2 regions of the Sphingomonas koreensis genome follow, and region 1 is predicted to be linked to the other one. Evidence: riboswitches for the same ligand, from Rfam matches in the RefSeq annotation. Region 1 holds a riboswitch; the other holds the start of a gene.
What was found. Region 1 has a riboswitch for cobalamin ahead of BDW16_RS17035 (acyl-CoA thioesterase). Riboswitches for the same ligand answer to the same signal wherever they lie in the genome.
Positions count from the first base shown of each region.

Region 2: it holds a riboswitch for cobalamin, as region 1 does, so the genes downstream of both, BDW16_RS21235 (TonB-dependent receptor plug domain-containing protein) here and BDW16_RS17035 (acyl-CoA thioesterase) in region 1, are expected to answer to the same signal.

Region 1 covers NZ_PGEN01000001.1:3,567,838-3,583,516, forward strand. Annotated here, with positions in the region: gene BDW16_RS17010 (HTH domain-containing protein) at 1-468, opposite strand, end outside; gene BDW16_RS17015 (hypothetical protein) at 548-769, shown strand; gene BDW16_RS17020 (DUF899 domain-containing protein) at 790-1,485, shown strand; gene BDW16_RS17025 (CehA/McbA family metallohydrolase) at 1,506-2,966, opposite strand; gene BDW16_RS17030 (TonB-dependent receptor) at 2,966-5,476, opposite strand; gene BDW16_RS17035 (acyl-CoA thioesterase) at 5,597-6,361, opposite strand; cobalamin riboswitch at 6,470-6,671, opposite strand; gene BDW16_RS17040 (VOC family protein) at 6,722-7,135, opposite strand; gene BDW16_RS17045 (DNA-deoxyinosine glycosylase) at 7,173-7,676, opposite strand; gene BDW16_RS17050 (Mpo1-like protein) at 7,699-8,025, shown strand; gene BDW16_RS17055 (hypothetical protein) at 8,022-8,444, opposite strand; gene BDW16_RS17060 (cysteine synthase A) at 8,579-9,571, shown strand; gene BDW16_RS17065 (hypothetical protein) at 9,635-9,940, shown strand; gene BDW16_RS17070 (division/cell wall cluster transcriptional repressor MraZ) at 10,315-10,800, shown strand; gene rsmH (16S rRNA (cytosine(1402)-N(4))-methyltransferase RsmH) at 10,797-11,747, shown strand; gene BDW16_RS17080 (hypothetical protein) at 11,758-12,411, shown strand; gene BDW16_RS17085 (peptidoglycan D,D-transpeptidase FtsI family protein) at 12,408-14,162, shown strand; gene BDW16_RS17090 (UDP-N-acetylmuramoyl-L-alanyl-D-glutamate--2,6-diaminopimelate ligase) at 14,173-15,588, shown strand; gene BDW16_RS17095 (UDP-N-acetylmuramoyl-tripeptide--D-alanyl-D-alanine ligase) at 15,626-15,679, shown strand, end outside.
Region 2 covers NZ_PGEN01000001.1:657,620-673,298, reverse strand. Annotated here, with positions in the region: gene BDW16_RS03145 (fused MFS/spermidine synthase) at 1-2,016, shown strand, start outside; gene cobU (bifunctional adenosylcobinamide kinase/adenosylcobinamide-phosphate guanylyltransferase) at 2,024-2,527, opposite strand; gene BDW16_RS03135 (cobyric acid synthase) at 2,524-3,987, opposite strand; gene cbiB (adenosylcobinamide-phosphate synthase CbiB) at 3,975-4,907, opposite strand; gene BDW16_RS03125 (aminotransferase class I/II-fold pyridoxal phosphate-dependent enzyme) at 4,900-5,859, opposite strand; gene cobS (adenosylcobinamide-GDP ribazoletransferase) at 5,856-6,572, opposite strand; gene BDW16_RS03115 (histidine phosphatase family protein) at 6,569-7,138, opposite strand; gene cobT (nicotinate-nucleotide--dimethylbenzimidazole phosphoribosyltransferase) at 7,135-8,148, opposite strand; gene BDW16_RS03105 (ABC transporter ATP-binding protein) at 8,148-8,936, opposite strand; gene BDW16_RS03100 (FecCD family ABC transporter permease) at 8,930-9,925, opposite strand; gene BDW16_RS03095 (ABC transporter substrate-binding protein) at 9,976-10,815, shown strand; gene cobO (cob(I)yrinic acid a,c-diamide adenosyltransferase) at 10,812-11,420, opposite strand; gene BDW16_RS21235 (TonB-dependent receptor plug domain-containing protein) at 11,478-13,349, opposite strand; cobalamin riboswitch at 13,534-13,755, opposite strand; gene BDW16_RS03080 (sigma-54-dependent transcriptional regulator) at 13,823-15,163, opposite strand; gene BDW16_RS03075 (sensor histidine kinase) at 15,156-15,679, opposite strand, start outside.

The sequences.
Region 1 (15,679 bases):
GGCGATGCCGGCCGCGACCAGCCAGGCGGCAGCGCGCGAGGCGGGGGGCAGGGAAACGGGATCGATCGCCTCGAGCGTGCGTGCGGCGGGGTCGAGTTGGCCGATCAGCAGCAGCCGTCGTGCCTTGAGATAGGCGGCATGGGCGGCGTTGGCGCGATCGCCATGGGCTTCGAGCGTTGCCCGCGCATCGTCCAGCGGTTGCGCCCCCTCGCCGAGATCGCGGGAGACGAGGGCGATCTCTGCCTCCGCGACGATGCAGCGGGCGCGGGCGACCGGCTCGCGGCTGCCGAAGGCGCGCGCGGCGCGGCGCAGCAGAGCGCGCGCGAGCGCGAGGTCGCCGAGCTGGGCCATGGCGATGCCGCGCAGTGCCAGGGCGGACGGATCCTCGCGCAGCGCGACGCGGTCGAGCGCGGCGAGCGCATCCCCCGCGGCGAGCGCGCGGGCGGCGGCGTTGATCAGCGAGTCCATAATCGCGTCACACTTGTAACTCTCACCCGCGCGCGGCCCGTCCCTAGGTTCATCGAACCAACCACGACGGAGCATGGCGATGTCCGCAGCAGCAAACAAGGCGACCGGGAAGCCGGCATGGCTCGCGCTTGCGGCGGCGCCGGTATTCGCCGCGATGGCGCTGATCTCCGCCACCGACGCGCCGCCGCTGTCGATGTGCGCGGCGGGCAGCACGCTGCTGCCGGTCGACGGCATGACCGCGATGTACTTGCTGATGAGCCTGTTTCACCTACCGCCCTGGCTGACGCTGGCCGGGCGATGAACCCCGGAAGGAGAAGAGAGATGCACCATGAAATCGTATCGCGCGAGGAATGGATGTCGGCGCGCAAGGCGTTGTTCGAGAAGGAGCGCGCGATGACTCACGCGCTTGACGCGCTACGCGTCGAGCGGCGCGGATTGCCCTGGGTGAAGGTCGAGAAACGCTATGTGTTCGAGGGGCCGGACGGGCCGCGATCGCTCAGCGATCTGTTCGGGGAGCGCAGCCAGCTCGCCGTCTATCACTTCATGCTGACGCCGGGGAAGGATCACCTCTGCCCGGGCTGCTCCTACACGATGGACCATGTCGATCCGGCGCGGCAGCATTTCGAGCATGCCGACCTGGCCTTCGCGGCGGTCTCACGCGCGCCGATCGCGCAGATCGAGGCGGCGAGGGCGCGGATGGGGTGGACTTTTCCCTGGGTGTCGTCGGGCGAGAGCGACTTCAACTATGATTTCTGCGTCTCGTTCACCGAAGAGGAGCGCGAGGCGGGGACGGCGCTCTACAATTACGGTCTGACGACGATCCAGCGCAGCGCCGACATGTTCGGAGTCAGCGTGTTCGCGAAGAACGAGGCGGGCGAGATCTTCCACAGCTATTCGACCTATCACCGCGGCACCGAGCTGCTGATGGGGGCGATGAACTGGCTCGACCTCGCCCCCAAGGGCCGCAACGAAACCGGCGGCACGATGAGCTGGGTGCGGCTGCACGACGAATATTGACGCGCTGCGGCGTTCCGGCCTCAGCGCCGGGGCGCCGCCTTGCACTGGATATAGACCGGGTTGCCGATCAGCAGCTTGCGGTCCTCGGGGCCCAAGACATTGACCGCGATCCAGCCGCAGGCGGCGGTGCGGGGGATGTCGAAACGGGTCGCGGGCGCGAGCGGCGCCCGTGCATGCTCCTTGCCGTTGGCGATGAGTTGCACGGTTCCGGCCTCGACGCCGGTGACGAGAGCCTCGACCTGGATGGTCGCGGCGGGTGCGGTGATGGTCTCGCCCATCGCTACGCGCGCCTTGCCCGATACGGCCGTGACCTCGAGCATCCGGTCGCGCGTCCCCTGGACATCGATGAAGACATTGCCCGCGCGGATGCCGTCGAGGATCGCGGGCTGGGAAAGCTCGCGGGCGCGGACGACGGTGGAGGGACGACCGATCGGCGCGCTGCCCGGACGAGCGGTGTCGGGATCGTGATTGTCGCTGCTGCCAATGCCGGTGATGCGGAACCCGCGGTTGAGCTTGTCGTACCAGAAGTCGAGCCCGGCGAGCGGCGGCTGGGTGGTGAGGCCGTTGATCGCCTCGATCGCCGTCACCTTGCTCCAGTCCGTATCCGGCCAGACCCAGCCGCAGCCCATGCACGCCTCGCCCGAGGGGAGCGCAGGGTGATTGACCGAGAGGATCGCGCCCGCCGCGGCGACATCCTTCTGCAGCGCGGAGACATTCGGCACGCTGGGGCTGCCGACGCGGAAGTCGACCCAGCGCGACTGGCCAAAGATGTTGGCATGGCCGCCAAAGGTGGTGATCTCCGCGCCCGGGATCAGCAGCAGCTTGTCGTGGAAGGGCTGGAGCTCACGCAGCGCGGAGAAGTGCGAGCTGGTGTTGTGATCGGTGACCGCTATGAAATCGAGGCCCGCTTGTGCCGCGGTTTCAACGGTGCGGTAGAGCGGGCAGGGGACGCGCTTGCCCTGCTGGCTGGCGCAGCTGCCGTCCGAATGCGCGTCGTGCATGTGCAGGTCGCCGCGATACCAGCCGGGGCCGGCCCTGAGCGGCGCGTCGGCGATGGCGGCGCTGGCGTTGAGGGCGGTGCCGCGGTCGAAGAAGACCTCGACGCGGTACGCGCTGCGGGCGTCCTTGCGGGCGTTGGGGACGCCGAACTGGACGTGCCAGCGGCCGGCGGGCAGCGCGCCGGGGAGGTAACCCGGCGTGGCATCGCTTTCGCTCAGGGTGAAGCGGTCGCGCGTGCCCCCGCTCCAGCCGCGGAAGCGCTGGGGATCGAAGATGCCCAGATCGACCACGGTCCTGTTCGCCTTGTCATAGGTCAGACGGACGGTGATCCGTTCGACGCCCGCGGGGACGTCGAACGGGATCGCCTTGTAGGTCTGATGATCGGCGCCGGTGATCTCGCCGGTGACGGTATGGTCCGCCTCCTGCGCCGCGGCGGGCGTGGCGAGACATGCAAGTGCCGCGAGCAGGAGACGGACGCGCATCAGAACTTGAAGTCCACGGCGAAGCGGAAGTTGCGGCCGAGGATCGGGCGGCCGATGAACAACAGGTCATTGGCCTGGCCGCTGGTCAGCTCGCCCGCGCGCGGATTGCCTTCGGTGAGGCCGATGGTGTTGGTGAGGTTGTCGCCATAGGCCCAGAGCTGGATGTTCTCGGTCACCTTGAAGCGCACGCTGGCGTTGACCACGGTGTAGGCGGGCAGCTCCGACGTGTTCGCCGCATCGGCATAGCGCTTGGTGTAGTGCTCGACATCGGCCTGCGCGCGGAAACGGTCGCCGAGCAGCGTGACCGCCGGGGTTGCACGCAACGCGAGCTTGGGCACGCGCAGCAGCTGGTTACCCGAATAGTCGCGGTTGATCAGCGTCGGCTGGCCGTTGGCAGTGCCGAGCTCGGCATAGCGCAGGTTGCGGAAGGTCGGCTCCTGCCAGGTCGCGTTGAGCGTGAAGTCGAACCACGGCGCGGGGCGCACCGTGCCCTCGAACTCGACGCCATAGGCGCGGGTGTCGGTATAGACGGTCTGGCTGACATAGCCGTTGGTCGCCGTGTCGAATCGCGTATTGCCGATGCCGTAGGAATCGAAATCGGTGAGGAACGCGGTGGCGTAGAGGCTGAGGAAGCGCGAACCGTATTTGAGGCCCGCTTCCCACATGTCGATGCCCTGCGTGACCGGCTGGGCGGTGGCGCTGGTGATGAAGCTGCCGACGCTGGGCAGGCGGAAGGCCGAGGTGTAGCGCGCGAAGACGCCGGCATTGTCCATGAACTTCCAGTCGGCGCCGAGCGTCCAGCCGAGCTTGTCGAACTTGCGGTCGAAGGGGGTGAACGCGCCGTTGCCGGTGAGTACGCTGTCGTCGGCGAGGATCGCGGCATTGCCGAGATTGACGGTGCGGCTGCCTTCCTGCGCGCCGCGCGTGGTCACTTCTTCGTACCGCAGGCCGCCGTCGATGCGCAGCGCCGGGGTGATCTGCCACTCGTCAGACGCGTAGATGGCGAAGGTGCTCTGCGAGCCATAGCCGTTGGCGAATTCGGAGCCGTAGCGCGCGACGCCATTCTCGGTGAGCGAGCCGACAACCTGACCCGCCGCGTTGAGCGCGACGAGGTTGAGCAGGCGGCTGTTGTTCGACACGTCCTGAACGGTCGAGGCCGAGTAGCGGCGGAAGGTCTCGTCGATATGCGCGTAGTAGATGCCGACCGCGACGTCGTGCGTGCCCGCCGCCTCGAACCGCCGCGCGATCCGCACATCGTTGAGCAGTTCGCTTTCCTCGATCGTCACCGGGCGCGCGGCGTTGATGAACACGTCGCCATTGCCGTTCTGGCCGGTGACGTTGAAGGCGGTGCCGTCATCGACATAGCGCAGCTGGACGCTGGTCGCGCCCGGGAACGCCGTCAGGACCTGCGGGCGATAGGTGTTGAGGAACGCCGTCGCGGTGCTGATCGAGGCGGGGTAGACGCCGTTGCGCACGGTGTTCGAATCCCGGTAGCGCAGCTTGTGGCTGAGCTTCCAGCCGTCGCCGAACTCCCAGTCGGTGATCCAGCTGAGCTGGTCGAGCCGGATGCGCGAGCCTTCTTCCTGGCGGAAATCGACCGGGCCGGTCGCGCTCCTGAGCGTCAGGCGGCGGGTCTGGCGGCTGGCGGTGGTGCCGTAATGCGGGTCGAAACCCGGCAGGCCGACGATGTCGCCGTCCGAATCCTTGGTCAGCGGGATGCCGGTGTAGAAGATCGCGTTGTCGGCGAGGTGCTTGTAGCTGATCGAGGTGCGGCCGCCGGCGAATTCGCCATGCACCGCGGCGCGGATCTGGCCGCCCTTGTTGCCGGCATAGCCCGGATCGCGCACGCCGCGCTCGTTGCGATAGAAGCCGCCGACATCGACCGACCAGCCTTCGGCCACCGGCATGCCGACCCACGCATCGAAGCGGTAGAGATCGGCGGTCGGGCCATAGAGCAGGCGGGCATTGCCCTTGAGTTCGGTCATCGCGCGGCGGGTGATGTAATTGACCACGCCGCCCGGCGCGTTGGAGTAGAACACCGAGGACGGGCCGCCGCGCACCACTTCGATCCGGTCGATCGATTCATCGATGCGGAAGGCCTGATCGGCGTTCAAATAGCCGAGCGCGGGATCGTGCTGAACGGGCAGGCCGTCCTCGAGCAGGTTGATCGACCCGAAGCCGTCGACCGGGATGCCGCGCGCGCGGATATTGCCCGATCCTTCGCCGCCCGACGCCTCGACCCAGAAGCCGGGAACCGACTTCAGTGTCTCGGTCACGCTCGACGGCGCGCGCGAGCGCAGCATGTCGTTCGACAGCGTGGTGATCGCATAGCTGGTGTCGAGCTTGGTGCGCTCGCCCGCGCCTGCGCGGCCGGTGACGATGATCTCGCCATCCTGGCTGTCGGCTTCGGACTCGGCGCCGGTTGCCTGATCCTGCGCCAGCGCGGGCAGGCTGACGGAGAGCAGAAGCGCGGAAACGCTGGCGCGGGCGAGCGCCTTGCGGATGATCATGGTCGTCCCCTTTGGATGTTACGGGCAGCAGGACTGCCGGGGCGCCCTAGGGGTAACCGGTTTCACATTGGCGGCGGGTCGATGACCGGGCGGTTACAGCACGATGACCGGTTGGCGACGTCAGCCGGGAATCGGGGTCGACCTTCCATCCGGCCCGACTGCGACCATGGTGAAGGTGGCGGCGGCGGAGCGGCGGCGCTCGCCGGTGAGCAGGTCCTCCGCCCACAGCTCGACCGCGACCGCGACCGAGCTGCGGCCCTGCATGCGGATGCGCGAGACCAGTTCGACCATCTCCCCCGCGCGGATCGGGGAGGTGAAGTCGATCCGGTCGGACGCGGCCATCACCATCACCGCGCGGGCATGGCGGGTGGCGGCGATGAAGGCGGCCTTGCCCATCATCCTGAGCGCGTCGCCGCCATAGAGGGTGCCGTAATGGTTGGTCTGGGGCGGGAAGACCATCTCGGCCATGCGCAGCACGCCGGGCTCGGGTTCCGAGGCAGGCGCGATTGGAGGCAGGGGCAGGCGGGTGCCCGGTCCCTTGACCGCGACGAGGGTGAAGACCCCGCGCGTACACAGCCGCCGCTCGCCGCTGACCGGCGCTTCGGCGACCAATGTGATCTCGGCATCGAGCGAAGCGGTGCCGACGCGGACGATGCGACCCGACGCCTCGACCATCTCGCCGGCGCGCGCCGGGGCGGCGAAATCGATGCGCTGCGAGGCGGCGGTGACGAAGGGCGCGCGGCCATGGCGGCTGGCGGCAAGGAACGCGACCTTGTCCATATGCGCGAGCGCCACGCCGCCGAACAAGGTGCCGTGGTGATTGGTGTCACCCGGAAAGACCATGTCGATCAGGCGGACGATCGGTTCTGCGGTGGCTTCAGTCATCGTTCTCAAATCCCGAATGGGGCGGGATGACGACCGGGCATGCACGATTGCGCGCCGGCGCAAGGCCGGCGGCGCGTGCAAGCGGCCAGACCGGGCACCCCGCCGGTGGACGTTATGGCGTCGCGGGCAGGTCTCCTGGCTTGCGGGTCAATGCGGACGGCCCGGCCTTCCCGGAGCACGCTCCAGTGACACATGGAAGGCCGCCGCTCACCGCTTACAGTTGCGGGGGCAGCACCGGGCTCGCACCGGTTTCCCGTCTTAGCTCCGGCGCGGACGGACCGGCCGGAGAACCTTCGACCCCGCCAGCATCGCGCCGGTGGGATCGAACGTCAATAGAGATATAAAGAATTCTTTATATCTTCAGCCGGGAGGTCCTTTGAGTTCGACCACATTGCCCTCGGGATCGCGGATATAGAAGGAGGGGCCTTCTCCCTCGGCGCCGTAGCGCGGGCCTTCTTCGATGATCGCGACATCGTGCGCGGCAAGGTGCGCGCGCAACGCGGGATCGTCGAACGGCTCGATCGCGAGCGCGAAATGATCGAGGTTGCGTCCCTCCTTGCCCGGAGCGGCGCCGCCGCGCGCGCCGAGCTGGCCGTCAAGGGTGACGAGGTCGATCAGCGAGGCGCCGGCACGGAGCTGGTAGAGGCCGAGCTCGGGCTGCGCGCGCTCGTCCGTGCAGCCGAGAACCGCGTGGTAGAAGGCCAGCATGCGCGGCAGATCGGCGACGCGCAGCACGATATGGTCGAGTCCGCGCATCGCGAAGGGTTGGGTCATGGCTCTCTCCTGCTGGGGCGGCAGCGGCCGCCCCCGCTCAATGACGGAGATGATCGCGCAGTTCCACCCAGGCGGGCAGCTTCCTGTCGAAGCCGACGGTATGCAGCGGGCTGGACGAGGGAAGGGCGACGGTCGCATAGCGGGTTGCGCCCAGTTGCTTCAGCCCGTGTTTCAGCGCGGTGCCGCCGTTGAAGGCGATGGCACGCAGATCCGGGAGTGTCGCGGCAAGCGCGGCGATGTCGTTGGGCGCGATCCCGCTAAGTGCGGCGTCGGTGCTGCCCGGCCGATGGGCGTTGGCGACGACGTCCCACAGTCCGACATGCGCCTCGAGCAACGCGGCGAGACGTTCGGGATAGGCGAGGGCGGCGAGGTCGCGATCGACCACCGCCGACATCAGCCGCCAGAACTGGTTCTGCGGATGGGCGTAATATTGCTGCGCGGCGAGCGAACGATCGCCGGGCAGGCTGCCGCAGATCAGCACGCGCACAGCGCTATCGACGACGGGCGGGAAGCTGGACTTGCGGGGAGTTGATTGCGACACGCCGCCGTCCTAGCATCCGGCCATGGCGCGCGCGATCACCCGCTATGCCGATTTCTGGCCCTATTATCTTCGCGAACATGCGAAGGCGCAGACGCGGGCGCTGCATTATGCCGGGACGATGCTGACCTTCGCGGCGCTGGCGGCGGGAATCTGGCTCAGCAGCTGGTGGTTCCTCGCCATTCCGCTGGCCGGCTACGGCTTTGCCTGGGCCGCGCATTTCGGGGTGGAGAAGAACCGTCCGGCGACCTTCACCTATCCGCTCTGGTCGCTGGTCAGCGACTATCGCATGTTCTTCCTTTGGCTCGGCGGGCGGCTCGGCCCGCACCTGCAGCGGGCCGGGGTCGCTTAGCGCTGCTTCAGCGACCGGCGCATTTCCTTCAGCGCGCGTTCCGTGGCCTCCCGCGCGACCTGGGAGGTGGCACGGGCGACTTTCGCACTCTTCATCGCACGCTCGACATGCCGGTTCGCGCGTTCCGAGATGCGGCCCGACATTGCGTGCAGCTCGTCATCCATCGGGATGCGCTTGCCGTTGGCGCAATGCAGCGTGTGGTTGCCGATATTGACGTTGTCGCTCCAGGTCTCATTCTCTCCATAGCCGCATTTCCGTGCGATCAGCGCCCGGTCCTCCGCGGTGACGATCGGGCCCTGGGCAGCCATTTCGCTCTCCACCGCCGCGGACAATCTCTTCTCGGCGGTTTCGCGGGCGCTACCCGGAGCGGCGGCGAATGCCGCGACAGAGAGGATCGCAAGATACGCAATACGAGGCATTCGTCGTCTCCCAACCTTATGACTACAGTTGTAGTCAACGGCCGGGAGCGGGTCAAGCGGCTGCGTCAGGATGTTGCCCCGCGCCAAGCATCGCTTGCTTGCCGTACACGGCAGGCCGTGCAAATGGTCGCGCCATGCAAGTCGCAAACGATACAATCGCGCTGATCGGCAACACCCCGCTGGTGCGGCTCAAGGGCCCCAGCACAGCGGCAGGCTGCGACATCTACGGCAAGTGCGAGTTCGCCAATCCGGGCGCCAGCGTGAAGGATCGCGCGGCGCTGTTCATCGTGCAGGATGCCGAGGCGCGCGGCCTGCTCGCTCCGGGCGGCACGATCGTCGAGGGGACGGCCGGCAATACCGGCATCGGGCTGGCGCTGGTCGGCAATGCCAAGGGCTACAAGACGATCATCGTCATGCCCGAGACGCAGAGCCGCGAGAAGATGGACACGCTGCGCGCGCTCGGCGCCGAACTCGTCCTCGTCCCCGCCGCGCCCTATTCGAACCCCGGCCATTTCGTGCACACCAGCCGCCGCATCGCCGAGGAAACGCCCAACGCGATCTGGGCGAACCAGTTCGACAATATCGCCAACCGCAAGGCGCATATTGTCGGCACCGCCGAAGAGATCTGGACTCAGATGGAGGGCCGGATCGACGGCTTCACCTGTGCGGCCGGCACCGGCGGGACGATCGCGGGTGTCGGTCTGGGCCTCAAGGAAAAGGACGAGCGTGTGACGATCGCGCTGTCCGACCCGCACGGCGCCGCACTCTACGAATATTACGCCCATGGCGAGCTCAAGGCCGAGGGCAGCTCGGTCGCCGAGGGAATCGGGCAGGGACGAATTACCGCCAATCTCGAGGGCGCGCCGATCGACACCCAGTTTCGCATCTCCGACGAGGAGGGGCTCGAATGGGTCGAGCGGCTGCTGGCGGAGGAGGGGCTGTGCCTTGGCCTGTCCTCGGGCATCAACGTTGCGGGTGCGGTGCGCCTGGGCCGTGAGCTGGGGCCGGGCAAGCGAATCGCGACCATCCTGTGCGACACGGGTTTTCGTTATCTTTCAACGCTCTACAATCGCGATTGGCTGCAGTCCAAGGGGCTGCCGGTGCCGGCCTGGCTCGCCGGAGCCTGACGCAAGCGTAAAACAGGGGCTTCGCAAAGCGCGCAAAGGGCGTTACATTTATGCCACACCGCTATGAAGTCGCTTCCGACCGATCCCAAGCAAAGCATGATGCGCGTCATCGTCGGCGTGACCGGTCTCGCGACCGTGCTGCTGCTGATCGGCGTGGCAAGCGCGATCTTCTCGCTGGCCAATAACGAGGATCCGGTCGTTGCGGAGGGCGGCGCCAAGCCGGAGGTGGTCGCCAACATGACCGACGGCGTCATCGTCAACGATGCCGGCCTCGAAAAGGACGAGCCGATCGCGGAACTGGGCATCGCGCCGCGTACCGCCGAGACGCCGGCGCCGGCGATCACGCCCTATCCCATTCCCGAGAAGTGACGGGCCGGGCTGCCTCGCCGCGGCCGTCTGACGGGAAATTGCCCCACCGCACTCCACACGCTGCCCGTCCGCTCCGCGCGGCGCGATCTCGCGCGCGTCGTCCGGCTGGATCTATTTGGAACAGAGCAAGTCCAAAGATCGAATAGCCTGGGTACAGCCCCGATTTGAGGCAGAAAGTGGGGCTGATTACCGGAGATTCCCGCGTTCAGGCATTGAAAACCATTGGCGCTTAAGATACGCCGCTGGTTAACAGGGCAACCTTATCGTCAGCCGGAATCGGGTCCGGGGCGCGCGACGTCGTGCGCTTCCGGAGACGGGAAAGGTTTGCCCGCCGCAAGCGAGGGCGGGGAGTGAACCGAACGGGGTACAGAGGCGTGGGGCTGCAGCTGGTGGACGACAAGGGTCGTGTCGCCATCCCCTCTGCCCTGCGCGCTACCCTCGAAAAGAACAGCGGCTTTCCTGCCGACACCAAGGATGCCCGCGTCGCCATCCTCTCCAGCCACGAGAGCGACCGCTGCCTGATCGCCTATGACGAGCCCTACTTCGATGCCCTGATGGAGCGGCTCAACGCGCGTTCGCTGGAATATGCCGGCGATCGCGGGCGTGCGGATTCGAACATCTGGCGCGAAGGCGTCGGGCCGAGCGAGAATATCGCCTTCGATCCGTCGGGCCGCTTCGTCATGCCGGGGATGCTGTGCCAGCATGCCGGCATCCGCAAGTCGGGCTATGCCTTCTTCTATGGCGTCGGCCCGGTGATCGAGATCTGGGATCCCGCCACGCTGCTCGCGCACCCGTCGCTGCCCGAGAGCATGAAGGCGGCGTGCCGTTATCACCTCGAAGAGAAGAAGGTGACGCTGTGAGCGCCGCTCTGCCCGGCACGCGCCCGCACGTCTCGGTGCTCCTCGACGAGACCGTCGATGCGCTCGCGATCCAGCCCGGTTCGCGCATCGTCGACGCGACCTTTGGTGCCGGTGGCTACAGTTTGGCGTTCCTCGAGCGGGGAGCCGAGGTGGCCGCCTTTGACCGCGATCCGGACGCGATCGAAGGCGGCCAATCCATCGTCACGGCCAGCGGCGGCCGGCTGGTGCTGATCGAGGCGCCCTTTTCGGCGCTCGACAGCGAACTGGAGGCGCGCGGTCTCGTGCCCGTGGATGGCGTCGCCATGGATATCGGCGTCTCGTCGATGCAGCTCGATCAGGCCGAGCGCGGCTTCAGCTTCCAGCAGGACGGGCCGCTGTCGATGCGTATGGCGGGTGAGGGGATGACCGCCGCCGACTTCGTCAACGAAGCGGACGAGGCGGAGATCGCCGACGTCCTTTTCCACTATGGCGAGGAGCCGCGTTCGCGCCGCGTCGCAAAGGCGATCGTCGCCGCGCGCCCGCTGACGCGCACCGGCGAGCTGGCGAACGTCGTGCGCAAGGCGCTGGGCTACAAGCCGCACGACAAGAAGGACCCGGCGACGCGGACCTTCCAGGCGATCCGCATCCATGTGAATCGCGAGCTCGACGAGCTGGCAGAAGGGCTGGCCGCGGCGGAGCGGGTGCTCAAGCCCGGCGGGCGGCTGGCGGTGGTGACCTTCCACAGCCTCGAAGACCGGATGGTCAAGAAATTCCTGCGCGAGCGCTCTGGCAGCGAGCCTGCCGGTTCGCGGCATCGCCCGGCAACGGCGGCGGCGCGCGCGCCGAGCTTCGAGACCCCGGCCAAGGCAGTGCGTCCGAGCGAGGAAGAAATTGCGGCGAACCCGCGTGCCCGGTCCGCGACGCTCCGCGTCGCGCGGCGCACCGCGGCTCCGGCGTGGGTGAGTTGAGGAGGCGGAGATGGCGATCAAGGCATTGAACGGACTGGGCTGGTACGCCGCGGGGCTGATCGTGGCGCCGGGCTGTTACCTCGTCTCGTCGATGGTTGCGGCCGAGCGGACGCATGTCGAGTCCGTCGAACGCGCCATCGCCAAGGCGAAGAAGGACATTCGCCAGCTCGAAACCGAATTCGACACGCGCGCCAACCTTGCCCAGCTCGAGCGCTGGAACGGTGAGGTGATGCGCTACACCGCGCCGACCCCGCAGCAGTTCCTCGCCAGCGACACCGCGCTGGCGTCGATGCGCGCGCTCGAGACCGAGGGCGTGGCAGAGCGCTATGCGGCGATGGTGGTTCCGGAAGGGGTTCCCGACGCGATCGCCGGCTCCGCGCCGACCGCGAGCGACGCCGTCGCCGCCGTGGCGTCCGCGCCGGCCAAGCCTGTGCCGCTCAAGGCGGTGGCCGAAAAGGCCGTCGCGCCGAAGGTCGCTGCGGTGAAGGCGCCGGCCGCGACGCCGCCCGCACGGCAGCAGGCCGCAGCGGCCAAGCCGCCCAGGCCCGCGCCGAAGACCGCCCGTGAACAGGCGGTGGCTTCGCTCGATCGCAGCCTGCTTCGCGATTCGAGCTTCGGCGACCTGATGAAGGGCGTCCGTGCCGAGGCGCGACGCGCGCGGTGACCGTTCTCGTCGCCCCTGCGCCCCGCAATCGCACGCGGCCGGGAAACCGGCAGGCGAGCCTTGCTGTCGCGCATGTGCGGCTGATGATCCTGGCGCTGGTGTTCGCGGCGGGCATTGCGGTGATCGTCGGGCGGCTGACGCTGCTCGCGCTGTTCGCCGAACCGGCCGCGGCGACCAGCGTCAATGCGATGCTGGTGCCGCTGCGCGGCGATCTGGTCGACCGCAACGGCGCGCCGCTCGCGCGGACCATCGATGCCTGGTCGATCGGCGTGCGGCCCGACAAGGTGATCGGCGACAAGCGCGAGCTGGCGCGGATGCTCGCAGCGGCGCTGCCCGGCAAGAGCGAGGGCGACTATGCCAAGCTGCTGGGCAGCGATTCGCGCTTCACCTACCTTCAGCGGCGCGCGGTGCCCGAACTCGTCGCGGCGGTGCATGCGCTGGGCGAGCCGGGGATCGAGTTCGCGCGCGAACCGCAGCGCCTCTATCCGCAGGCCAGCCTCGGCGCGCATGTGCTCGGCTATCTCGACTTCGACGGCAACGGCGTCACCGGCATGGAGCTGGCGCTGAACAAGCAGCTTACCGATCCGGCGCGGCGCGGCCAGCCGGTCGCGCTCTCGCTCGACCTGCGCGCACAGGCGGCGCTGGAGAGCGAGCTGGGCGCGGCGATGACCACGTTCCAGGCCCGAGGGGCAGCTGGCGTGATCCTCGACGTCGCGAGCGGCGAAGTGATGGCGATGGCATCGCTCCCGACGTTCAATCCCAACAACATCAAGGGGTCGAACCCCGAGAGCTTCCGCAACAACGTGACGCAGAGCGTCTATGAGCTCGGCTCCAGCTTCAAGCCGCTGACCATGGCGTTCGCGATCGAGAGCGGCATCGCGACGTCGATGGCCAAGCGCTACGACGCCACCGTGCCGCTCCAGGTCGGGGGCTTCCGCATCCGCGACGATCATGCCCAGAAGCGGTGGCTCAACATCCCCGAGACGCTGATCCATTCGTCGAACATCGCGACCGCGCGCATCGCCGACGAGCTGGGGCAGCAGCGGATGGAAAGCATGTTCCGCAAGCTCGGCTTCGATCAGCGTCCGGACATCGAGCTGGGCGGCAAGGCCGCGCCGCTCTGGCCCAAATACTGGGCGCGCACGACGGTGATGACGACCGCTTATGGCCATGGCATCGCGGTGACGCCGCTCCACCTCGCCAGCGCCTATGCGGCGATGGTCAATGGCGGGGTATGGCGTCCGGCGACGCTGCGCCGGATCGAGCCGGGCAAGGCGCCCGCGGGCCGGCGTGTCGTCTCCGAGGCGACGAGCGCGCGGATGCGCCAGCTGCTGCGCCTGGTCGTGACCTACGGCACCGGCCGCAAGGCCGACGCTCCCGGCTATCGTGTCGGCGGCAAGACGGGTACCGCCGAGGTGCCCGGCGCGGGCGGTTACAAGCGCAACCAGAACGTCTCGACCTTCGCGGCGGCTTTCCCGATGGACGCACCGCGCTATGTGGTGCTGGTGATGCTCGATTCGCCTGTCGGAAATGCTCAGACCCATGGCTTCTCGACCGCGGGCTGGACCGCCGCCCCTGTCGTTAGCCGCGTCATCATGCGCACTGGCGCGATGCTCGGCGTGGTGCCCGACGAGACGCGCGACGTGAATGTCTCGGACCTGACGCCGCTGCTGTGGAAGGCCGAGCCGAAGAACAAGCCCAAGGGCGCCGCAGCTGCGACCCCGATCGTCGCACCGGGAGCCGGCGAGTGAGGCGCGGTACATGAGACTGGGCGAGCTGACCGGCGGCACCGAAGACACGATCGTCACCGGCTTCGCGATCGATCATCGCAAGGTTGCGCCCGGCACGGTCTTCGGCGCCTTCCGCGGCGCGCGCTTCAACGGGGAGGACTTCATCCCGCAGGCGGTGGCGAGCGGCGCGATCGCGGTGATCGCGCGGCCCGAGACGCGCGTCGAGGGCGCGGTCCATATCGCGACCGATCATCCGCGCACCGAATTCGCGCGGATCGCGGCCAGGTTCTTCGCGCCCTTCCCCGAAACCGCAGTCGCCGTCACCGGCACCAACGGCAAGACATCGACGGTCGAGATGGTCCGTCAGCTCTGGCGCATGGCCGGGTTCAACGCCGCGTCGATCGGAACGCTGGGGGTGACCACCGCGGACGAGGCGGTATCGACGGGGCTTACAACCCCCGATGTCGTGACCTTTCTTTCCAATGTCGCGGGGCTCGCACGCGAGGGCGTGACGCATCTTTCCTTCGAGGCATCGAGCCACGGCCTGTCGCAATACCGGACCGAGGGATTGCCGGTGGCGGCTGCGGCGTTCACCAATCTCTCGCGCGACCATCTCGACTATCATGCCGACATGGCGGAGTATCTCACCGCCAAGCTGCGGTTGTTCGCCGATGTGCTCGATCCCGACGGAACCGCGGTGGTCTGGGCCGACGATCCCCATTCCGAACGCGTGATCGACATCGCGCGGATGCGCGGCAACCGGGTGATGACGGTGGGCGAGCATGGCAGCGCGATCCGGCTGGTCTCGCGTGAGCCAACCCTGCTCGACCAGAAGCTGGTGGTCGCCGTGGACGGCCAGGAGCATCGCGTCAGCCTGCCGCTGATCGGCGGCTATCAGGCGGCCAATGCACTGATCGCCGCCGGGCTGGTGATCGCCACCGGCGGCGATAGTGCGACCACGCTTTCCAATCTCTCGCGGCTGCAGCCGGTGCGCGGCCGGCTTGAACGCGCGGCGATCAGCCGGACCGGCGCCCCCATCTATGTCGATTATGCCCATACCCCCGACGCGCTCGAGGCCGCGATCGCGGCGCTGAAGCCGCACACCGTGGGGCGGCTGATCCTCGTCTTCGGCGCAGGTGGCGACCGCGATCCGGGCAAGCGCGAGCCGATGGGGCTGGCGGCGGCTGCGGGTGCCGATCTGGCGATCGTGACCGACGACAATCCGCGCGGCGAGGATCCCGCGGCGATCCGTGCCGAAATCCTGAAGGGGTGTCCGGCCGCGCTCGAAGTGGGTGATCGGCGCGGCGCGATCTTCCTCGCGGTAGGCAAGGCCGGGCCGGAGGATATCGTGCTGATCGCGGGCAAGGGGCATGAACAGGGGCAGATCGTCGGCGATCTGGTGCTGCCCTTCGACGATGTCTCGGTGGCGCGGGAGGCGGCCGCGTGACCTGGCTTGCCATCCGCAGGGAAACGGGTGGTCGCGCATGACCGAAGCCCTGTGGACCTCGGCCGAAATCGCCGCAGCGACCGGCGGCGCC
Region 2 (15,679 bases), 2.9 Mb from region 1:
CTGGGCCGGGTGCCGGTTCGGCAACAGGCGATGATCCATCTCGGCGTGCTTGCGGTCGCGGCGCTGTGGCTGCCGATCGGGCTGATGGCGATGCAGATGCCCGCCGATGCCGAGCCTGCGGTGTGGGTCCCCTGGCTGCTCGGCGCCTCGATCGGCCCGCTCTTCTTTGCCATCTCGGCGCAGGCGCCCTTGCTTCAGCGCTGGTTCGCCGCCGCCTCGGGCGGGCGCGATCCCTATGCGCTCTACGCCGCGTCGAATGTCGGCAGCTTCGGCGGGCTGCTCGCCTATCCATTGCTGGTCGAGCCGGGGCTGGCGCTCAAGGGGCAGAGCTGGCTGTGGACCGCGGGCTATGCGCTGGTGTTCGTTGCCGTCGCGGCCTGCGCGCTGCTGCTCCCGCGCAGGATCGCCGATCAGCCCCATGTGCATGCGACCAGCCCGGGGCCGTCGCGCAAGCGGGTTGCGCACTGGATCGCGCTCGCCTTCGTCCCCTCGGGCCTGATGCTCGCCACGTCGAGCTTCCTGACGACCGACATCGTCGCGGTGCCGATGCTGTGGGTACTGCCGCTTGGCCTCTACCTCCTCAGCTTCACCATCGCCTTCGCCGCCCGCCGCTGGCCGGCCGAGATCCTGACCCGGTTCGCGCCGGTGACGATCCTGATGTTCGGCGGACTGATGATCGCCGGGCACAACGCCCATGCCGAGCTCAACGCGCTGATGGCGCTCGGCCTGTTGTTCATGGTCTCGGTCGCGCTCCACACGCACATGTACGATCTGCGGCCCGAGCCGGACCGGCTGACCGGCTTCTACCTTGCCATGTCGGTGGGCGGCGCGCTCGGCGGCGTGTTCGCCGCCCTGATCGCGCCGCTGGTGTTCGACTGGACCTATGAATATCCGATCCTGATCCTGGCCGCGGGGCTGCTGGTTCCGCAGTCCTTCCTGCTCCCGTTCTTCGCCCGATTGTGGAACGCCGAAGGGCAGGGGATGCGCATCCGCGTGCTGCTGGTGACAGTGCTGGTGGCGTCGATCGTGTGGCTAGGCCTGTTCGGTCCGGCCGCCCAGCTCGGCGAGAAGGTGCTGGGGCTGATCTACCTTGCCGTTGCGCTGATCGGCCTGTTCACGATCGGCGTACGCCTGCCCTATATGATCGTTCTGGCCGGCGCGCTGTTCCTGTTCGGCGGCTATCGCTCCCTGGCGATCAGCTGGGAAGGCGATGCGCGGACGCGCAGCTATTTCGGCGTCTACACGATTACCGACCTTGCGACCCAGAAGCGGCTGGCGCACGGCACGACGCTGCACGGCGTACAGCTGGAGGGGCATGATCTGCTGCGGCGCATGCCGACGACCTATTATGTGCCCGGATCGGGCGTCGGCCGCGCGATGATGGCGGCGCAAGCCCTTTATGGCCCCGCGGCGCGGATCGGCGTCGTCGGCCTCGGCACCGGAACGCTGGCCTGCTACGCGCGGCCGGGGCAGGACTGGCGCTTCTACGAGATCGACCCGGCGGTGGTCGAGCTGGCGCGCGGGCCGTTCCGCTTTCTCGAGCTCTGCGCGCCCAGGGCACAGGTCATTCTGGGCGATGCGCGGCTGCGGCTGAACGAGGCGCCCGCCGGAAGCCTCGACCTGCTCGCGCTCGACGCCTTCTCGTCCGACGCGGTGCCGATGCACCTCATGACGCGGGAGGCGTTCGCCACCTATGACCGCGTCCTCGCCAAGGACGGACTGCTGCTGGTCCATATCTCGAACCGCTTCCTGTCGCTCGAACCCGTGGTCGAAGCTGCTGCGAAGGCGGGCGGGTGGCGTGCGGCGGCGCTGGCCTATGTGCCTTCGCCCGACGAGGAGATGCAGGAAGCGGCGACATCCGACTGGATCGCCCTGTCGCGTTCTCCCGAGACCATCGCAACGCTGAAGGCACGCGGCGGTGCGTGGCGCGAGCTGGAGGAAACCCCGGGCTTCACGCCCTGGACCGACGATTATGCGACGATCCTGCCGGTGCTGCGCAGCCTCAACAAGGAATAGAGCGCGGCTATTTGAACCGGAGCGGCAGGCCGGCGGCGACGAACATGACCTCGTCGACCGCCGCGGCGATCTGCTGATTGACCCGGCCCGCCTCGTCGCGAAAGCGGCGCGCCAGCGCGTTGTCCGGCACGATGCCGAGACCGACTTCGTTGGCGACGAGGATCACCGGACAGGCTGCCTCGGCCAGTGCTGTGACAAGATCGCCGGTCGCCGCATCGATATCCCGATCTGCGAGCAGCAGGTTCGAGGTCCAGAGCGTAAGGCAATCGACCAGCAGCACGCGGTCCGGGTGATCCCCGGAGCGGATCGCGGCCGCAAGGTCGAGCGGCGCTTCGACCGTGGTCCATGCCGGGCCGCGATCGGCGCGATGGCGTTCGATCCGCTCGCCCATCTCGGCATCGAGCGCCTGCGCGGTCGCGACATAGACGAAGTCGCCGCCAAGCGCTTCCGCGCGTGCCTGTGCGTAACGGCTCTTGCCCGATCGCGCGCCGCCGAGAACGAGCAGGCTCATGCAGATGTCCTTTCGGTTGCCAGTGCGATCAAGGCGTCGATGTCGAGATGGGTTTCGAGCGCTGCGGCGATCTCGTCGAGCGCGCGATCGACGGCGTCGCGATAGCTGGTGCCGCTTGCGCCGGCGCCGAGCTTCGCCAGCAGCGCGCCGCGCTGCGCCGGATCGGCAAGCAGGCCATGGACATAGCTTCCCATCACCCGCCCGTCCGCGCTGATCGCGCCGTCGCTGCGGCCATCGTCGAAGGTGGCGAAGGGCTGCGACGTGCCGGGGCCGCCCGTTTCGCCCATATGCATCTCATATCCGTCGAAGGACGCACCCAGTGCCCGTCCGCGCACAGGGCGAAGCGCCTTGGCCGCCGTCAGCACCGTATCGACGTCGAGCAGGCCTAGCCCCGCGGCCTCGCCCGGCGTACCCTCCAGCCCGAGCGGATCGGCGATCCGCGTGCCGAGCATCTGATAGCCGCCGCACAGCCCGAGGATCAGCCCGCCGCGGCGATGATGGGCGAGGATATCGATATCCCAGCCCTGTGCCCGCACCGCAGCGAGGTCGGCCAGCGTCGCCTTCGACCCGGGCAGCACGATCAGCGCGGCTTCCGCCGGGATCGGCTGGCCGGGCGGAACCATTACCAGTTCGACCTCGGGTTCGAGCTGGAGCGGGTCCAGGTCATCGAAGTTGGAGATGCGCGGAAGGATGGGGCAGGCGACGACGGTTCGTCCCGCTTGCCGGGCCGGAGACCGTTCGAGCCTGACCGCGTCTTCGCTGGGCAAGCATGCGGCCGCAGGCAGCCAGTGGACCAGTCCGTAGCCGCGCCAGCCGCTGCGTTCCTCGATCGCGCGATAGCCGTCCGCGAACAGCGCCGGGTCGCCGCGGAACTTGTTGATGATGAAGCCGCGGATCATCGCCGCGTCCTGCGCATCGAGCACCGCGCGGGTGCCGACGATCGACGCGATCACCCCGCCGCGGTCGATATCGCCGATCAGCACCACCGGCACGTTCGCAGCGCGTGCGAAGCCCATATTGGCGATGTCGCCCGCGCGCAGGTTGATCTCGGCCGGCGATCCAGCGCCTTCCACCACGACAATGTCGCAGGCCCGCTCGAGCCGCCCGAAACTCTCCATCACCTCGGCAAGCAACGCGCCCCGAGCGGCCCGGAAATTGCCGCTGCCCAGCGTCCCGCGAACGCGCCCATGGACGATCAGCTGCGAGCTGTGATCCGCCTGCGGCTTGAGCAGCACCGGGTTCATGTCGGTATGCGGCTCTGCCCGGCAGGCGATCGCCTGCAGTGCCTGTGCCCGGCCGATCTCGCCGCCGTCGATCGTCACCGCCGCGTTGTTCGACATGTTCTGCGGCTTGAAAGGCAGCACGCGCAGCCCGCGATTGGCGAGTGCCCGGCACAACCCGGCGACCAGCACCGACTTGCCCACGTCCGACCCGGTTCCCTGCAGCATCAGCGCACCCATGCCACCGCTCCTGCAATCAGCCAGAGCAGCGCACAAGCGCGCAGATAGAGGGCGAGCGCGCGGGAGATGTCGGTTGCCCCCGCATCGGTCCGGCCGTTGCCGATCCACGGCTTCGCATGGGCTTCGCCGTCATAGCTGACCGGCCCTGCGAGGCGCAGGCCGAGCGCCCCAGCCATCGCTGCTTCGGTCCAGCCGGCATTGGGGGACGCGTGGTTGCGCGCTTCCTGCCACATCACCCGCCAGCCGCGCCCGGCCCCAAGGCAGATGAGCGGCCCTGCGATCCGCGCGGGGAGCAGGTTGAGCAGATCGTCGGTTCGTGCTGCTGCCCAGCCGAACTCGCGCCACGGCTGCTCACGATGCCCGATCAGGCTGTCTGCGGTGTTGATCGCCTTGTAGATCCAGATACCGGGCAGGCCGAGGAGTAGCAGCCAGAAGAGCGGCGCGGCGATTCCGTCGCAGAAGCTCTCCGCCAGGCTTTCGATCGCGGCGCGCGATATGCCCGCCTGGTCGAGCGTTGCGGTATCGCGGCCGACGATCATCGCGACCGCGGATCGCCCCACCGCGAGATCGCCGCCCGCAAGCGCGTCGCGCACCGCGCGGACATGCTCGAACAGGCTGCGTTGCGCGAGACCGGGTGCCGCGAACAGCGCGACCGCGATCCAGCTCCACTCGCCGAAGAGGCTGTGGAGCAGCCAGGTCACGCTCAAGCCGATGCCACCTGCGACGGCAATCAGGAGCAGCACCGTCGCGACACCCGCGATCCGCCGCGTGCCCGCGCCGCCGCGATTCCATCGTTCGGCACAGCAGCGGATGATCGCCGCGAAGGCGTTCACCGGGTGACCGATCCGACGATAGAGCTGCGCGGGCCAGCCGATCGCGGCATCGATTGCGAGCGCCATGAGCGCGACCGGCTCAGCCATTTGCGAGGGCGGAGTCGAGCCGGTCGAGCGCTTCGGCATCGGCGGGCAATCCGATGCGCAGCCAGCGCGGATCATAGTCGAACGGCCGCGTCAGGATCGATCGCCGGGCGAGCCGCTCGAACAACGCCTGCGCGTCGGCTGTCTCGATGAGGCGGAACAGCGGGCAGGCGCCGATGGGGATATGGCCATGTGCCCGGAGCAGCTGGTCCAGCGCGGCCGCATCGGCCGCCAGCCGGATGCGCTCGGCCTCGATCCATCCGCTATCGGCATAGGCGGCGGTGCCGATCGCGATTGCTGCGGCCGACACCGGCCATGAGCCGAGGTGGCGGCGGAGCGTTGCGATCAGCTCCGGCGGCGCGATCACAAAGCCCAGCCGCACGCCGGCAAGTCCGAAGAACTTCCCGAACGAACGCAGCACGATCAGCGGCGTTGCTTCGCGCACTGCGCCGGCAAGGCTGTGGCGCGGATCGGTGTCGGCAAAGGCCTCGTCGAGGACCAGCCATCCCGCCGCCAGCTGGGCCCGGAGCGCGGCCGCCGGCGTGATCCTGCCATCGGGATTGTTGGGGTTGGCGAGGATCAGCGTGCCGGCACCGGGATCGGGCCCGTCGACGGCAACGCCGTCAGGGGCGATCTCGGCATGCGTTCCGTAGCTCGGCCAGCCATAGCGCACCGGACGGGGCAGATGCCCGCCAAGCAATCGCAGCCCGATTTCGGTGCCGGGAACCGCCAGCACGCACGCCGGGTCGGCGCCGAAATAGCGTGCGGCGGTCGTTTCGAGACCGGTCAGCGCACTTGCGTCGGGCAGCCGCGACCAATCGATCGCGAGCCGAGCGACGCCAGGCCATTGGCGAGGGTTGATGCCGGTGGAGAGGTCGATCCATGGCGCGTCCCCATCGCCGAACGTCGTGCGGGCCTTTGCGAGCTGCCCGCCGTGATGCGTCCATGGTGTCACGCCAGTCCGGCCCACAGCACCACGGCGATCAGCAAGCCGGTTTCGACCAGTTCGATTCCCGCGCCCAGGCAATCGCCCGAAACCCCGCCAAGCTTGTCCCTGAGCCAGAGGCCCCACCACAGGATCAGCAGCGGCGCCACGAGCAAGGCGGGCACGAACCAGCACGCGACGGCCCAGCCGATCGCCCACACGGCCAGCACGGGCAGGCTGGCGACGCCGATGAACCGCTCGGCCAGCCCCGCGTGGAGCGAGGGCAGCCAGCGCGTCCACGCCAGCGGGCCGATCCGCGCGACCGCGGGGATCAGCAGCAGGGCCGGCCATTGTGCCGGGGGGAGCAGGTGGAGCAGCACGAGCTTGGCGACGAGCTGCACGATGAGGGCGACCACACCGAAGCTGCCGACATGCGGATCGGCCATCACCGCGAGCAGGCGTTCGGGATCGCGATGCGCCGCGCCGCGCGCGTCGGCGAGGTCGGAGAGACCGTCGAGGTGAAGCGCGCCGGTGACCCACACCCAGGCAAGCAGCCCGGCAAGCGCTGCAAGCCAGGGGTCGATATGACCGCCCAGCCAGAAGGCGCCCGCGGTCACGCCGCCCACCGCCAGCCCGGCGACCGGGAACCAGCGCATGCTCGCGGCGAAGCTCGCCGCATCGACGGGGACGCCCGGCATCGGCAGCCGGGTGAGGAATTGCAGCGCGATGATCAGTCCCTTCATGGCCACAGCCCCATGATCTGCCCGCTGCGTGAAGGCTGGTCCCAGAATCGCAGCGCCAGCACGCTGGCATAGGGAAGGTCGAACGCCCAGAGCTGCGGTTGGGAGAAGCCGCACAGCACATGCAATGCCGCGCGCATCGCCCCGCCATGGGTGACGATCAGCGTGGGTTCGGAGGGCAGGTCATCGATCGCCGCGCCGATCCGGGCCACCAGCGCCGACCAGCGCTCGCCGCCGGGTGGCGGGTTTGCGTCGGGATCGCTCCAGAAGCGGCCGAGCGCATCCGCGGCGATCGCGCCGCTCTCCAGCCCGTCCCAGACGCCGAAATCGAGCTCCCGCCAGCGAGCGTCGATCCGAGGAGACAGATCAAGGTCCGCGGCAATCGCTTCCGCACAGCACGACGCGCGTTGCAGATCGGATGCGATCACATGCGCGACCGCAAGTCCCTCGGCCTGCGCCCGGCAGGCCGCAATACCCTGGGGCGTCACCTCGCAATCGGTGCGGCCCAGCATGCGCCCGGACAGCACCGGCGCGCCGTGGCGCATCAGATAAAGCGTGCGCGCGCTCACAGCTTTCCGGAGACGCTGGCCTCGGCGAAGGTCGCCATGCCGTTATGCGTCGCCAGCGCCGAGCGCACGATCGGCACCGCTACCGCCGCGCCGCTGCCCTCGCCCAGCCGCATGCCGAGCTGCAGCAGGGGCGTGAGGCTGAACTGGTGGAGCAGCCGGCGATGCCCGGGCTCGGCCGAACAATGCCCGGCCAGGCAATGTTCGGCGAGCGCGGGCTGATCGGCGACCAGCGGCGCAAGCGCGGCGCAGGCAATGAACCCGTCGAGCATCACCGGCACCCGTGCATGGCGCGCGGCCAGCACGGCACCGGCGATCGCCGCGATCTCGCGCCCGCCCAGCCGGCGCAATGTCTCGAAGGCAATGCGCGGGGCGTCTGCGTGCTTCGCGAGCGCCTGTTCGGTCACCGCGACCTTGCGCACGATACCGGCGGGATCGAGCCCGGTACCCGGTCCCACCCAGTCCCGCACGTCGCCGCCCAGGCTGCGCGCGCAAAGTGCCGCCGCCGCGGTGCTATTGCCGATCCCCATTTCGCCGACCGTGAGCAGATCGAGGCCGGGCTCGACCAGTTCAGCGCCGCGATTGAGCGCGTCGAGGCATTCGTCCGCGCTCATCGCCGGCGCTTCGGTGAAATCCGCGGTCGGGCGGTCGAGATCGAGCGCGATCACGCGCAGCTCCAGCCCGGCCGCGCGCGCGAGCTGGTTGATCGCCGCGCCGCCGGCCTCGAAATTCGCGACCATCTGCACGGTGACATCGGCGGGAAAGGCGCTGATCCCATGCCGGGTGACGCCGTGGTTGCCCGCGAAGATCGCCGTGCGCACCCGGTCGAGCGCGGGGCGTTCCTTGCCCTGCCAGCCCGCCATGAACAGCGCGATCTCCTCGAGCCGCCCGAGCGATCCTGCGGGCTTGGTGAGCTGCGCCTGTCGTGCGGCGGCGGCTTCGCGCGCGCCAGCGTCCGGTCCGGGAAGATCGGCGAGGCGGGCGGCAAAGGCTTGCGGGGAGTCAAAACGCATCAGTTACTCGCTTGCTGCGCGATCCGCCCGGTCGGCACGACCAGCGGCGCGGTTTCATTTCCTTCGATCCGTGCCTGCACCCCATAGACGCTGCGCAGATTGGCCTCGTTCAGCACTTCCAGCGGTGCGCCCTGCGCGACCAGCCGTCCGCGATCCATCAGCAGCAACCGGTCGCAATAGCGCGCGGCCATGGTGAGGTCGTGGAGGACCGCGACGACAAGCGCGCCCGATGCGGCTTCGCTGCGCAGCAACTCCATCACGTCGATCTGATGCCCGGGGTCGAGCGAAGCGAGCGGCTCGTCCGCGATCAGCCCGCGCGCCTCCACCGCCAGCGCCCGCGCGAGCAGGACCCGCGCGCGCTCCCCGCCCGACAGCTCGGTGGCGACGCGATCGCGCAGATGCTCGATATCGGCACGCTTCATCGCGCGGTCGATGATCGTCTGGTCCGCCGCCGAGATCCGCGACATCGGCGCAAGATGGGGAAGGCGGCCAAGCCCGACCAGCCGCTCCACCGACAATGGCCAGTGCAGGATCTGGCCCTGCGGCAGATAGGCAAGCTCGCGTGCGATCCGTGCGCGGGTCAGGCTGGTGATCTCGGCGCCGTCGAGGGCGATATTGCCGCGATAGGGGACCAGGCCCAGCAGCGCACGTATCAGCGTCGACTTGCCCGCACCGTTCGGACCGATGATCCCGATCAGCCGCCCCGGTTCGAGCGACAGGCTCATGCCGTCCATCACGGTTCGCGTGCCGAGCGAGACGCTCAGCGCCTGCGTCGTCAGCGTCACCATAGCCGGCGCTCCCGCAAGAGATGGACAAGGAAGACCGGGATTCCGAGGAAGGCGGTGACGACGCCGAGCTTGAGCTCGTTGGTCGCGGGGATCATCCGCACGCCCAGGTCTGAGAGGGTGAGCAGCAGCGCGCCGCCGATCGCCGACGGCCACAGGATCGCGGACGGGCTGCGGTCGGTGAAGGGCCGGATGATGTGCGGCACGATCAGGCCGATAAAGCCGATCGAGCCGGAGACGGCGACCGCGCCGCCCACGCCGATCGCGACCCCGACCAGCAGCCGCCAGCGCACCGCGCGCAGGTTGATGCCCAGCGCCCGCGCGCCGTCCTCGCCCAGGGTCAGCGCGTCGAGCGCGCGCGCATCCCACAGCAGCAGCGCGGCGCCGACGACGATACAGGGCAGGGCGATCCACACATGCTGCGACGAGCGATTCTCGAGGCTGCCGAGCAGCCAGTTCATGATCTCCATCGCCGCGAACGGGTTGGGCGACAGGTTGAGTGCGAGGCTGATCCCGGCGCCCGCCAGCGTCGCGATGGCGATACCGGCGAGGATCAGCGTCAACGCGCTTTCCGACTGGCCCGACAGGCCGAACAGCAGCACCAGCGCGACCATCGCGGCGGCGATGGCGAGCAGCGGGAGCAGCGCGGGGTGCAACTCGGCGATACCGAAATAGAGCGCGATCACCGCGCCGAATGCGGCGGCGTTGGATGCGCCGAGCACCGACGGTTCGGCCAGCGGGTTGCGCAGGAAGCCCTGGAGTGCGGCTCCAGCGAGGCCGAGCATCGCGCCGACCAGCAGGCCGAGCAGCATGCGCGGCATGCGCAGCTCGAGCACGATGGTGCTGGCGATCATGTCGCCCTTGCCCAGCAGCGCCGCGATCACCCGGTCGGGCGCGAGCGAGACAGTGCCGAAGCCGAGCGAGGCCAGCGCGGCGAGCGCGGTGAGCACCAGCAGCAGGCCGTTGAGGCGGAAGGACGCGCCGCGCGTCATCGCGTCACGAACCGCTTGCCCGGTTCGCCAACCGGGTTAGGAGCAACATCATGCGGCGTCTTCTCCATCTTGCAGCCATTTCCCTGTTCGCGCTTGGAGCGTCCGCGGCGCCCGCCGTGCCGCAGCCGGCGGCTACGCCCGTTCGACCACAGCGGATCGTTTCGCTCAACCTCTGCACCGATCAGCTGCTGCTCGCGCTGGCGGACCGGTCGCAGATCGCCGGGCTCACCAAGAATGCGCGCGACACCGAGATGTCGGCCGCCGCGGCGCATGCGCAGGGCATCACGCTGCTCAAGGAATCGTCGGAGCAGTTGTTCGCGCTGCGGCCCGACCTGATCATCGGCATGCCTGCCAGCCGGCATCCGATGCTGCGCCCGCTGGGTCCGGAGAAATACCGGACGATCGATCTGGGCTATGCCGAAAGCTATCTCACGATCCTCGAACAGATCCGCACCGTTGCCGCGGCGGTCGGCCATCCGGCGCGCGGCGAGGCGCTGATCCGGCGCATGGAGGCGGACCTCGCGAAGATCGGCAAGCTCAAGGGCGGCAAGGTCGCGGCCTATTACCAGCGCCGCGGTTTCATGACCGGCACCGAAACGCTGATCGACGACCTGATGACGCGCACCGGGCTCGTCAATCTCGCAGCGAAGCTCGGCAAGCCGCCGCTCTCGCAGATCAGCCTGGAGGAGATGGTAGCGGCGCGCCCCGATTTCCTGATCGTCGAAAGCGCGACCGACCGGATCACCGATCAGGGGACGGAAATGCTTCACCACCCCGCACTGCGCACTATCCCGCGCATCTCGATCCCCCAGGCGTGGACGGTGTGCGGCAGCCCCGCCTATGTGCTGGCCGCGCGCGGCATCGTTCAGCAGGCCAGCCGCAAACACTAGAATTCGATGCCCTTCTGGGCGCGGACATTCTGCGTGCGGAAGGGGTGCTTCACCTCGGTCATCTCGGTGACCAGGTCGGCGGCGTCGATCAGCGCCTGAGGCGCGTTGCGGCCGGTGATGATGACATGCTTCATCTCGGCACGGGCGGTGACTGCTTCCAGCACCTCCTCGACCGGCAGATAGTCGTAGCGCAGCACGATGTTGAGCTCGTCGGCGATCACCAGCGCATAGGCGGGGTCGGCGATCATCCGCTTGACCTCTTCCCAGCCGGCGCGCGCCGCGGCGATATCCCGGGCGCGGTCCTGCGTGTCCCAGGTGAAGCCTTCGCCCATCCGCTTGAACTCGATCTCGTCCGGGAAGCGGTCGAAGAAGCGTTTCTCGCCGGTGTCGATCGTGCCCTTCACGAACTGCACGATGCCGACCTTCATCCCATGGCCGATCGAGCGCGCAGCCATGCCGAAGGCGGAGGAGGACTTGCCCTTGCCGTTGCCGGTGTGGACGATCAGCAGGCCCTTCTCGACCGTCTTGGTCGCGATCTTCTTGGCCTGAGCCGCCTGGATCTTCTTCATCCGTTCATTGTGCTCGGCGTCGGTCCGGGGCTTCATCGCGTGTCTCCGAAAATGAGAAAGGGGAGGCGGCCCAGGCCGCCTCCCCGGAACGGATCAGAAGGTCAGGCGGATACCGCCATAGGCGCTGCGGCCGAGGGCATTCTTGCCGAAGGCCATCTGATACTGCTTGTCGAACAGGTTGGTGACGCGGCCATAGACCTCGATATTGTCGGTAATCCCGAACGACGCGAGCAGGTCGACCACCTCATAGCCCTTGGTCGCGGGCGAGAAGCTGCTCGACGCGTTGCGGTCGCGATGGCGCAGGCGCGCGGTGACCGAAAGCTGCTCGACCGGCTTGACCGTGACCGAGGTGCTGCCAGCGAATTCGGGGCGGCGCAGGCTTACCCATATGCTGGTCGCCGGGTTCGTCAGCTGATCCGCCTCGAGATAAGTGAGGCTCTGACGGAACGACAGCCAGTCGGCCGGGCGCAACTCGAACGCGATCTCGACGCCCGACTTCCGCGTCTTGCCCAGGTTGATATAGCAACCGGGCTTTGGATTGGCGCAATCATAGGCGATCTCGTTGCTGGTCTTTGCGAAGAAGTACGAGACCTGCGTGCTGAACGCCGAGCCGAAGTTCACATCGATGCCGACATCGCCGCCCTCGCTGGTTTCGACCTGAAGGCCCCAATAGCCATAGACCGGATCGAACAGCTGATAGAGGCCGGGTGCCTTGGCGCCCGTGCCATAGCTCGCGCGCAGCTTGACGTCGCCGCCACCGATGAGGTTTTCGAGGACATAGGCGCCGGTGACACGATAGGTGTCGAAGCTGCCGAAACGGCTATTGTCGTCGATGCGCGCCGCGCCGGTGATGGTCAGCCCGCGTGCCGGACGCAGCACCAGTTCGGCAAAAGCCGCCTTGGTGGTGATCTTGGCGTCGAACGCGCCCGAGAAGCTGGTCAGCTGGTCGGTATATTCTTCCTCGTAATTGGCGCCGACCGAGACGCCGAAGATGCCGCCCTTGTCATAGCTGACATTGGCCGCGAGCACGTCCTTCGTGCCTTCGTACAGGTCGCCATCGGCACGGTTCCAGGTGCCGAAATAACGGCGCTGGGCGACATAGCGGCTCGCCGTCGCGCTGGCGCGCCACGCATTGTCGTCGCTGCGGTAGCTTGCCTGGCCCGCATAGGCCCATTCCTTCTTGCGCACCGTGTCGCTGTTGTCGGAATTGCCGTTGTCGAGATCGGAGTGCGAATCCTGCCAGAAGCCGATCAGCTGCAGGTCGATATTCGAGGTTGCGGCAAGGCCGACACGGCCGCTGAAGCCGTAACGCCAATATTCGTCTTCCTCGACCGAGGTGCCGGTCGCCGGATCGGCCAGCGAGGGACCGTTGTGCTTGTAGCCGCTGGCGGTCAGGCGGAAGTCGAGCGCGCCCTGCTTGCCGATGATCGACGCCGCGCCGTTGAGCGTGTCGTACGATCCATATTCGCCCTGAGCATTGACCAGGATGCCTTCGTCCGTGGCGCGCTTGGTGATGATGTTGACCACGCCGCCGATCGCGTCGGACCCGTAGAGCGAGCTCTGGTTGCCGCGCAGCACCTCGATCCGCGCGATGTCGGCGGTGGTCAGGTGATCCGACTGATACTGCGTGCTGGTCGAGCTGGGGTCGCCCAGCTCGATGCCGTCGATCAGATACAGCACCTGATCGTTGTCCGAGCCGCGGATGCTCACGCTGGTGAGGTCGCCGGGGCGGTCGGAGGTGATCTGGATGCCGGCCAGATCCTGGAAGACATCCTTGACGAAGGTGATCTGGTCGCGCTGCAGATCCTCCGCGGTGATGACCGAGACGGCGCTGCCGATTTCGCTCGGCTTGAGCGGCACGCGGCTGGCGCTGACGACGACGTCGTCGGCGGGCGCCTGGTCCTGCGCGAACGCCGGCATCGCGGCGGCGCTGGCCAGCAGGACGGTCAAATAACGATACTTCACATCAAATCCCCCCGCGTCGAGCAACTGGAAGGCGGGACCTGCCGGATCGCGTCAACGAACGGCCGGCACGCGCGTGCGGGCGGACGCTGGAGGCACCCGCACAAGCGTGACCGTGCGGCCCCGGCCGCATGGTTCGTCGCTCAGACGGAGAGAAACCGTGCCCTGGCCATTCCCTGGACCATGGCAAGAGCGACCCACGCCGGCAGGTCTCCTGGCTCACGGGTCATCGCTCGATGCACGGCCTTCCCGGACCCGAAGATCCAGTGGCCGCCTCCTCGAAAGGGAGGCCAGCGCATCTCGCTCACCGCTTACAGTTGCAGGGACAGCCGCGGACTTGGATGGAAGACCCATCCGCACCGCATTCCCATTGAAGCCCCTTTCGGGGCACCGGCGCGATCAAACGGACGACCGGATTTCTCCCGGCATCCGCGGGCGCCCCTACGCTCAATCGCAGCGAAAGCCAACGGGGAGTTTCAACGGCCGCCTTTCGGCAGCCGGAAGTCGGCGGGGGTGATCCCCGCGCGCTTCATCTTGTCGTACAGCGTCTTGCGCGGGAGCCGGAGCAGCTGGAGTGCGCGATCGACCCGTCCGTTCGCGGCCTGCAGCGCCTCGCGCAGCAGCATCTCCTCATAGCTGCGGACGCGCTGGACCAGCCCTTCCTGCGCCTCGCTTTCCCAGATCCCGGGTTCGGTCAGGCCCAGCGCCGCACTGAACGCGAAATTGCGCAGTTCGCGCACATTGCCCGGCCAGTCATGCCCGATCAGGTGACGGCGGATCGTGTCGGTGATCCGGAAATCGCTGCGCCCTGCCTGCGCGCTCGCCTCCTGCACGAACGCGGCGAACAGCAGGGGGATATCGGCGCGGCGCTCGCGCAGCGGCGGGAGCGACAGGCGCACGACGTTGAGGCGGAAATAGAGGTCGCGGCGGAACTCGCCCCGTTCGATCAGCGCGTCGAGCCCCGGCTTCACCGACGCGATCACGCGCAGATCGAGCGGGATGGGACGTTCCTCGCCAAGCGGAAGAACCTCGCGCTCCTCGATCACGCGCAGCAACCGCGACTGCACAGCCAGCGGCATCCCGTCGATATCGTCGAGGAACAGCGTTCCTCGGCTGGACGCCTCGATCCGGCCGGTGCGGGCGAAGCGGGCGCCCGGCACCGCATCGGCGGCGTGGCCGAGCAGTTCGATCTCGGCATGCGCCTCGGGCAGCGCGGCGCAGCTGACCGCGACGAACGGGCGAGCGCTGCGCGGAGATCCGCGATGCAGCATCGCCGCTACCAGTTCCTTGCCGGTCCCGGTCTCTCCTTCGATCAGCACATCGATATCGGCGCGCGCGACCTGCGCGATCGTCTCGCGCAGGCGAACCATCGCCGGGCTGTCGCCGATCAACGGGCTTTCGGTCCGCGTCGCGGTGTCCGCGCGCAGCCTGCGGTTGTCGAGCACCAGTCCGCGCGCCGCCAACGCCTTGCTTGCGGACGCGGCGAGGTGTCCGGCGGCAAAGGGTTTGGCGAGGAAATCGAACGCGCCGTCCTGCAACGCGCGCACCGCCATCGGCACATCCCCGTGCCCGGTAATGAGGATCACCGGGATTTCGGGATCGATCGCGCGGATACGCTCGAAGAACTGCATACCGTCCATCCCCGGCATCCGGATGTCGGTGATCACGGCGCCCGCAAAGTCCGGGGTGATCGCGCCGAGCGCCGCCTGAGCACTGGCGAAGGGCCGCACCGCGAGCCCGGCCAGCTCCAGCGTCTGTACATTCGCCTCGCGCAGCGCGGCATCGTCATCGACGAAGAGAAGGGCCGGTTCAGCCATGTCCCGCCTCCGGCAGCTCGAGGCGGAAGGCGGCGCCGCCGAGCGGGGAGGGGATGGGGCTCAGCTCGCCGCCGAATTCGCGCGCGATGTTGCGGGCGATCGGGAGGCCGAGGCCAAGGCCTTCGGCGCGACCGGTAACGAACGGCATGAACAGCTCACCGGCAAGCTCCGGCGCGACGCCGAGGCCATTGTCGGCAACCTCGATCATGATCCGGGCATCGGTGCGGGCGGTGACGATGCGGATGACGGGCGCCTTCTGCCCGGCAAGCGCGTCGAGTGCGTTCTGGATCAGGTTGATGAGAATCTGTTCCAGCCGTACGCGGTCGGCGGTGACATGCAGCCCTGCGGGGCCGGTGCGTTCGAGGACCACGCCCTGCGCGCGGACCCGGTCGCCGATCAGCAGCAGCGTCGATTCGATGACCGCATCGACATCGACTGCGCCGGTTTCAGGGGTGCGCCGCCGCGCGAAATTGCGCAATTCGGCGGTGATCGTGCCGATCCGCTGGGTCAGATCGA